Regions from separate parts of the Alkalibaculum bacchi genome, predicted to be linked through region 1. Evidence: riboswitches for the same ligand, from Rfam matches in the RefSeq annotation. Region 1 holds a riboswitch; the other holds the start of a gene.

Region 1 (4,442 bases):
GATAGATATAAACCTAAATCAGATAATAAACCCGTCGCATTTGGATCTAAAATCTTCTTTGCCATGTCTTCATTTCCAAGAAAGAAGAAAGCGCCAATAATGATTACAGGGGCAAATACTTTAATGCCAAAAATAAAGCCTTCTTTAATATAATCTGTAACTTTTTCTAAACAGTCACCAGGTTTATGGCAAATCATTGACACAAAACACATTATTAAAATAGCCGTACCTCCTACTAAAGCTGTTGCATCTCCACCTTTTAGCTGGTATTTGTACATAAAAAACACATCTAAAAGAAATATTAGTGGAGTGGCAATAGAAACAAAGATTAGACCAACACTGCGTTTTTTACAGGTTTCCTCAGAATTTTTTTCTATTTTATCTTCTAATATATCAATGGAGGTAATTGCACATTCCATTGCACCTGATTTCATGTCTTTTTTTAGCATAATAAAACTACAAATAACGGTTACTATGCTCATAGTTAACCACAGTGGAAAACTGTCCCTACTAAGTATTAAGGAATCGCTAATACCAGCTGCTTTAGCCGTTATTGCAGGAGCCCCCTGTATAAAAAAATCACTAGATAGGGCAATACCATGCCCAAAGATATTCATTGCTACTGCTGCCCAAATTGGCGATAAGCCTGCTTGTAGGGCAGCAGGTAACATAATAGCGCCTACTAGGGCCACAGCTGGTGATGGCCATATAAACCAGGAAAAAAAGAGCATAACGAAACCTAGTGCAAAAAAGGCAATCGTTGGACTTTTCATAATCTTTTTAATTGGTCGAATCATCACTTCATCAGCGCCAATATCTCGAAGAGCTCGACTCATAGCAATAACTAAAGAGATGACCACAATAATTCCCCAAAACTCGTTTCCCGAGGCAATAAGAGCATTATAAACTACTTGAACGCCCTTTATAAAACTCCCTGTATACATGGCTCCAATTACTAATATACCAATAATACAAGGTAGAAGAGTATCTTTTTTAAAGCCCATTGTTATAATGATCGTTAAAACAAAAAGATAATATACATAATGTAAAGCTGTTAATTGTATCATAATGGCCTCCCCAATTGATTTACAAGTACGAAATTTTAGCGCAATTGAGGCTTCTCTTCGACTATTTTATTTTCAAAAACATTTGATAAACCTGCATAGTGGACTCGATTCTCAATCTCTTGTACATCTGTAGAATATAATTGTAGCTCTTTCATTCTCTCGAAATACACAGAGCCTGAGAATGTAAACTTTTGTCCCATGCCTTCTTCTGTAGCCATAGCTTCTTTTACATAAGAAATAGCGTCACCTACCGCTAATTTATTTGGTAATTCAAGTAATTCCATACCTAAAGCATGACGCACGCTATTGTGTCCAGCTAAAACGCCTGTACAAATAGCTTCTGTATGCCCAACAAGTAAACCTGCTTTTTCACCAGCACAGAATAAATTGCTTAGCCCGTCTACTTTAAGAGCATTGCTTCTTGGAGCCATACTCATGTATCTCATAGAATTCCCCTCACCACCTGCATACGGATCTTCATATCTAGCATTTTCAAAGCCAGGAATTTGGCGAAGTCTTTCTAGTGAATAAAAAGGTGTCATAAGCTTCGCATGGCCAGTATCTAGTAAAATGATATTGTCTTTAAAGGCTGGCAGCGCATACTGTTGACATGCTTTTACGCCAAGGTGATCTTCTTTTAAATTTTCAGGCACTGGAATAACAGCTACTCCCGTTTCATTTAATGTATCTTGTATCTCTTGAGATAATGATTCTTTATACAGTTTACAAGAACCACTCATAGCACCCACTGTCCCATTCGCCTTTTTACCAATCATCTCTTTAACGCCAGCTAAACCTGCTAAGCTAACACGGCCACCAAAGCTAGGACATCTTAAAATACACATTGCGCAGCCGTTTCCATATTTTACACAATTGTTCATAGGTCCAGCAGTACCTGTTGTATCTACAAATACATCTCCTTCAAAAATGCGACCCCTTTGATCTTCTACAGATAGGATTCTGTCTTCTTTCATGTGAATATTGTTTACTCTTCCTTGAAAGACGACTTCAACACCTAAATGAAGTAAATGATTGAGAACCTCTCCGTGAGTTGATGCAATATCATATAAACTTGCGTGTTTATGCCCAGGAAATTCAATACTTTTATGTCTGGCGGTCTTATCACATATTGTAAATAAATCTCCTCCACCCATAGCAATTAATTCTTCTGTTGCAGTAAATCGGCCATTATTTCTCATAATTCCGCCAACAAGTCCTGTCCCTAAGAGCATGTCTGTTCTCTCTAAAAGGGTTACTTCTGCACCTACTTTTTTAGCTCCTACTGCAGCTGCACAACCAGCCCAGCCTCCACCAATTACAATTACTTTTGTCAATGTATTTCCTCCTGTTGTTTGTTTTTTATAAATATCTTTTGAACCTCATAATAATAAGCGCCTTTGGCGCTTTAGTTCTAAGTTGTAAGTTCTATGTAAAACCTTCAGGTCACTAGTAGTGACCGTTACCTTTGATTATTTGCACTTGAATAAGAACTTTCTCAATATAGAGGGTTTCGCTTTGCTATTAAACGACAAAAACAGGCATTGGTAAGTACCAATGCCTGTTTTCTAGTTATGAATATCCCGAAATCAAACAAGATAGCACTCCACCTGCAATCGGTGACAGTCACAAAGTTATTCACCTTGTGCCCAGAAATAAGCAGTAGAGACTACTTATTTCTTCGGTGCTCTCCCCTTTCTTTAAGCTTTATCGACCCTCTACAGCCTCCACTTAAATACTCTTGTCAAGCACGCCTCTATCATGAAGCTTTTATTAAATTGTTTCTATGATAACATAATATTTGTGTTAATACAAGGATTTCATGTCCTTTGAATATATTCGATAAAGAGTCCTCCTAGAGCCCAGGGTCGGATCTTAAGACCCACGAAGCCAGCCTCTGAAGACTTTCCAATCCTTGAACAATTGTTTAACCATCGTTTCACTATTGTTCAACCATTGCTCGGCTACCGTTCACTAGCATTTAGCTCAGCTATCTTCACAATAACCTCTACTGCCTTTTTCATAGATTCTACTGGAATGTATTCAAATTTTCCATGAAAATTGTGTCCACCTGTAAAGATATTTGGACACGGTAATTCTTCAAAGGACAATCTAGCTCCATCTGTTCCTCCGCGGATTGGTTGAATTTTAGGCTCAACATGCACCTTTTCCATGGCCTCTTTTGCTAAGTCTACAATCTCTATAACGGGTTCGATTTTTTCTTTCATATTGTAGTATTGATCTCTAATATCTATTTGGATAATATGATCTCCGTACTTTATCTTTACTAGGCGAAGGATTTCTGATAAGAGCTTCTTTTTCTCTTCAAATAGCTCTCTATTATGGTCTCTAATAATATAGTAGATTTCTGTTTCTTCTACACTGCCTCTAAAGTCTGTCAAATGAAAAAAACCTTCGTAATCTTCTGTATACTGAGGCTTTTGATTTTCTGGTAGTAGCCGATTAATTTCCATTCCAATCTCAATAGAGTTGATCATCTTATTTTTAGCACTACCTGGATGAATATTTCTTCCCTGAATTTTTATTCTTGCCCCAGCAGCATTAAAATTTTCGTATTCTAACTCCCCTACTTCTCCACCATCTACTGTATAGGCGAAATCTGCAGCAAATTTCTTTACATCAAATAAATCGGCTCCCTTTCCAATTTCTTCATCGGGAGTAAATCCTATCTTAACAACTCCGTGTTTAATTTCAGGGTGCTCTATAAGGTATTCTATAGCAGTAAGGATTTCAGCAATCCCAGCTTTATCATCAGCTCCAAGTAGAGTATTTCCATCTGTAGTGATTAAAGTTTGCCCTATATATTCCTTTAATTCCGGAAAATCTTTTGGAGATAAGATGATCTGCTTTTCTTCATTTAATAAGATATCTTCACCTTCATAATTAACAACGATTTGCGGATTGACATTTTCTCCAGATAGATCTGGGCTTGTATCCATATGAGCGATAAACCCAATAGTAGGTACCTCTTTATTTATATTAGAAGGCAAGGTTGCCATAACGTATCCATTTTCATCCAAAGAAATCTCTTCTAAACCTAATTCCTTCAACTCCTCCACTAATATCTTTGCTAAATCAAATTGACGTGAAGTGCTAGGGTGCGAATTAGATTCTGAGTCAGATGTAGTGTGTATCTTTACGTACTTTAAAAATCTTTCAACGATTTTTTCCATTCTAATATCTCCTTTATTTTTCTTTTGATATTAGTATACCATAATTTACTTGAACGATAGGTGAACGATGGTTAAACAGTAGTTGAATAATTGTAAATTTCCCCATCCAGCTCTTATAACTTTTCATTCAAAACTCACTAAGATAGATAAAAAGCGCCGAAGCGCTTTTCAATATAAAATGCTG
Region 2 (4,442 bases), on a different contig from region 1:
TATGATCTCCAGCAATAGTACCACCTCTTATAGCGTGGATACCGAGTTCATTTGATTGTCTTTTAGTAGATTTTCCTTCTCTTCCATAAGTAAACTCTAGGCTGTTATCTAAAGCGCCATTAATTTCATTGGCAAGCATTAAAGCGGTTCCACTAGGGGAATCTACCTTTTTATTATGGTGTTTTTCGATAATCTCTATGTCAAAACCTTCTAATTGCTTTGCTGCCTCTGCTACAATACCAAGTAAAACATTTACTCCTACGGACATATTCGCCGTCCTGAAAACGGGAATCGTTTTTGATGCAGCTATCAACGAAGCTTCATTTTCTTCTGTCAAACCTGTAGTGGCCATAACCAGTGGAATTTTATTTGTTAAAGCGTAATCTAATATGCTTTCAAAAGCGCTGTAATGAGAGAAATCGATAATTACATCAACTTTTTCTGTACAATCCTTTGGATTGATATAGACAGGGAAATTTGCCTTCTCGTTTTTCATGCGGTCAAAGCCAGCTACTACTTGCATTTGTCCTTCATTATTGATTATCTCTTGTAAAACATCACCCATTGCACCGTTACAGCCGGATAGTAAAACTTTAATCATCTTTTTAGCCTCCTATATTAAGCCGTACGCACTCATTTCATTTTTCAAAACTGCAAGATTCTTTTCTTCCATTTCAAGAAGCGGCATTCTCAAGTGACCTACTTCCATACCCATTACATTCATTGCCTCTTTAATAGGTATAGGGTTTGCTTCAATAAACAAAGCTTTATTAAGGCCATTCATCTTTAATTGGCAATCTAAGCTTTCTTTGACTTTGCCATCAAGATAGTACTGAACCATATTGTGTAAGTCCTTTGGAATGATATTAGCCGATACGCTAATGACGCCCTTTCCACCTAGAGAAAGAAGAGGGACAACTTGATCATCATTGCCTGAATAAATCGTAAAATCATTAGGAGTTAATCGGGCAATTTCTGCTACTTGTGAAATATCTCCACTTGCTTCTTTTACAGCTACAATATTTTTGATTTTAGCTAATTCAACTATTGTATCTACTGTAATATTTAAACCAGTTCTACTAGGAACATTATAAACAATGATTGGAATGTTTATGCTATCCGCAACTGCTTTAAAGTGTGCAATAATCCCTCTTTGTGTACTTTTATTGTAGTAAGGGTTCATCACTAAGACAGCGTCTGCTCCTACTTTTTCTGCAAACATAGACATTTCGATGGCCTGCCTCGTCTCATTACTACCTGTACCAGCGATAACGGGAATTCTCTTATCAATTACATCTACAGCAAATTTTATAAGTTGTCGTTGTTCATCATCGCTAGTAGTAGGTGTCTCTCCTGTAGTGCCACAGATTACAATGGCATCTGTACCTTCTTTAACGTGCCAATTCAGCAATTCTTCCAATTTATTGTAATTTACTTCATCCTTTGCGTTAAATGGAGTAACGATTGCTACAGCTGAGCCTTCGAATATAGCCATTTTATAACACCCCTTTAAATTAAATTATTTTGAATTAATGTTTCGGCAATTTGAACGGCATTTGTAGCAGCTCCCTTTCGGATATTATCTGCTACAACCCATAGGTTTACGCCACTGTCAATACTTTCGTCTCTTCTAATTCTGCCAACGTAAACTTCATTTTTTCCTGCAACATCTAAAGGTGTCGGATATTGAAGATTTTTAATATCATTTTTGACGACGATTCCTGGTGTTTTTTCCAGCAATGTAATGAGTTCGTCTAAGTCAAAGTCCTTTTCAAACTCTAAATTGATGGACTCACTGTGGCTGTAAAAAACAGGAACTCTAACAGTAGTTGCTGTAATGCGAATGCTATCATCATGTAGAATTTTTCTCGTTTCATTAATCATCTTCATTTCTTCTTTTGTGTAACCATTTTCTTCAAAAACATCAATATGTGGTAATATATTAAAAGCAATTGGATAAGGGTAGAATTTGTTTGGTTCTCCTTTGCTTCCTTCTTCAAGATCCTTATAGCCATTAACTCCTGAGCCCGATACAGCTTGATAAGTAGAATATACAACTCTTTTTATTTTATATGTTTCGTGTAGTACTTTTAGTGGAACCATAGCTTGAATCGTAGAGCAATTTGGGTTGGCGATGATGTTTTTATGCCATTTTAAATCTTCTGGATTTACTTCAGGTACAATTAAAGGTACATTTTCATCCATTCTCCATGTACTGCTATTGTCTATAGCAATAACGCCATTTTTTGCAGCAATAGGAGCGTATTTCTTACTAGTACTGCCTCCTGCTGAGAAAAGAGCGATATCAATATCTTTGTCAAAGGAATGCTCATTTAATTCTTCTACTGTATATTCTTTTCCCATAAAATGGACTTTTTTTCCTGCAGAGTTCGCAGATGCCATTGGATAAAATTGATCAATAGGAAAATTTCGCTCTTCAAGTACCTCCATTATTTTATTTCCAACCATTCCTGTCGCGCCGACTACTGCTACATTAAATTTTTTCATGTGAAACCTCCATGTAATATAATTAGTTAAATGTAAAGAAAACAGCTAGTTTATAGAAACTAGCTGTAAGTTTAAAGTATAATTTTATAGAAAAATAAAACCATACATTACAGATAGCTCTCCATCGTTTGACGGCAGTATTATTGTTATTCACAATAATCCCAGCAAATTTTTTATTCAGGTAAAAAATCACTTCGGCATTTTCTCCTTTCCTGTTCATTCAGTTGATCCTGATATCATCATGAGCAGTACTATTAAAAAATGCGCCTCTATCGTTAAGTATGTAATTGACTTACATTATAACAGGTATTGCTTATAAAATAAACAAAATTATATTTTTTTTACATTAATTTACGGTATAATGTACGAAGCAGCAGATTGGCTCGTAAAAATCAAATCATTTTTCGTGCTTGCACGAAAAAATGGATTTATTTTTATGAGCAAGTGCCAACGACCGACACCCAAAGGGTGGAGGTAATCTGCGTAGATTGGCTCGGAGGAATCAAGCCATTTTCCGTGCCTTTATATGATATAATATCTTTTTAATCATAAAAGTCTTTGTTACTATTGTATGAAAGGGATTTATTTATGTTCATAATTAATTTGGAGGAGCAAATATGAGAGACAGTGTTATAAATTTAAAGTCTGAAGCAATTGCTGTTAGAAGGTATTTACATACAATTCCAGAAGAAGGATTTAAGGAATACAAGACATCTGAGTATATTTACAATTATTTATCTAATCTAGGTATTAAGACGATAGAAAAAGTAGCTACAACTGGAATTATTGCTTTTTTTCCTGGAGAATCTAAGGATGAAACCATAGCCTTCCGAGCAGATATGGATGGATTATCTATAGACGAGGAGAACGCATGGGAATATGTATCTACTCATAAAGGTATGATGCATGGATGTGGCCACGATGGACATATGACGATTCTTCTTTTGATGGCTAAGTATATGGTAGAAAATCACATTGCTCCTAAAAAGAATGTGCTTCTTATTTTTCAACCTGCAGAGGAAGGCCCTGGAGGGGCAGAAGTCATCGTTAAAGAAGGCATCTTACAAAAGTATAAAGTAAAGAAAATATATGGCTGTCACATTATGCCTACTGTAGAAGAGGGGACAATAGGGTGCAAATCTGGCCCTCTTATGGCACAAACGGCTGAATTCTATATAAACATTAAAGGAAAAAGCGGTCATGCTGCAGTTCCTCATAAGAGTATCGATGCTATTATGATCAGTGCTCAGCTAATTAATGCTCTTAATAATATTATAAGTAGAAATATAGACCCTATAGAAACTACCTTATTTTCTATAGGTACAATTAATGGCGGAAGTAGAGTAAATGTAGTAGCTGGTGAGGTTCATTTAAGTGGTACCATGAGGGCGTTTGATGAAGAGACCTTCAATTTAATTGAAAAAAGGCTTATAGAGATTGTAAATGGTTATGAAAAAGCTTTTGACTGTAGTATTGAATGTAAAGTTATAAGGATGTATCCACCGGTAATCAACGAGCCTCAAATGTATCAAGAGTTTTTGAGCTATTTAGGAGATATTCCATATAAAGAGGTTCCCCCTATGATGATTGCAGAAGACTTTTCATTTTACCAAAGGGAAGTTCCTGGAGTATTCTTTTATCTAGGATCAAAAAATGAAGAGAAAGACTATGTATATGGTCTTCACCACAGCAAATTTAATTTTAATGAAAGGATACTGTTGCGAGCAGTTGAACTGTACGCACGTATTATAGAAGGATAAAGATGAGAAACGTAAATTTTAAGAAGATATTCATGGCGTTGTTTTGCATTGCATTTTTTTCCTTGTTTTCTTCTCAAACCACAGCACGAGCCCAAGGAATATCTGTTTTTAATGGTCTGTATTTGATCGATGGTCAAGTTGAACTCACTGGGGTAGAGATCGATATAACGGTAG

The links. A riboswitch is a leader RNA that binds a small molecule or an ion and turns the genes downstream of it on or off. The one in region 1 is predicted to bind lysine.
Region 2: linked by a shared signal. The riboswitch ahead of DES36_RS08080 (aspartate-semialdehyde dehydrogenase) and the one ahead of DES36_RS02665 (FAD-dependent oxidoreductase) in region 1 are both predicted to bind lysine.

The regions. Positions count from the first base shown of each region.
Region 1 covers NZ_QNRX01000003.1:2,309-6,750, forward strand. Annotated here, with positions in the region: gene DES36_RS02660 (hypothetical protein) at 1-1,067, opposite strand, end outside; gene DES36_RS02665 (FAD-dependent oxidoreductase) at 1,103-2,401, opposite strand; lysine riboswitch at 2,656-2,831, opposite strand; gene pepT (peptidase T) at 3,029-4,258, opposite strand.
Region 2 covers NZ_QNRX01000009.1:61,425-65,866, reverse strand. Annotated here, with positions in the region: gene dapB (4-hydroxy-tetrahydrodipicolinate reductase) at 1-601, opposite strand, end outside; gene dapA (4-hydroxy-tetrahydrodipicolinate synthase) at 614-1,495, opposite strand; gene DES36_RS08080 (aspartate-semialdehyde dehydrogenase) at 1,510-2,508, opposite strand; lysine riboswitch at 2,615-2,788, opposite strand; gene DES36_RS08070 (M20 metallopeptidase family protein) at 3,126-4,268, shown strand; gene DES36_RS08065 (hypothetical protein) at 4,271-4,442, shown strand, end outside.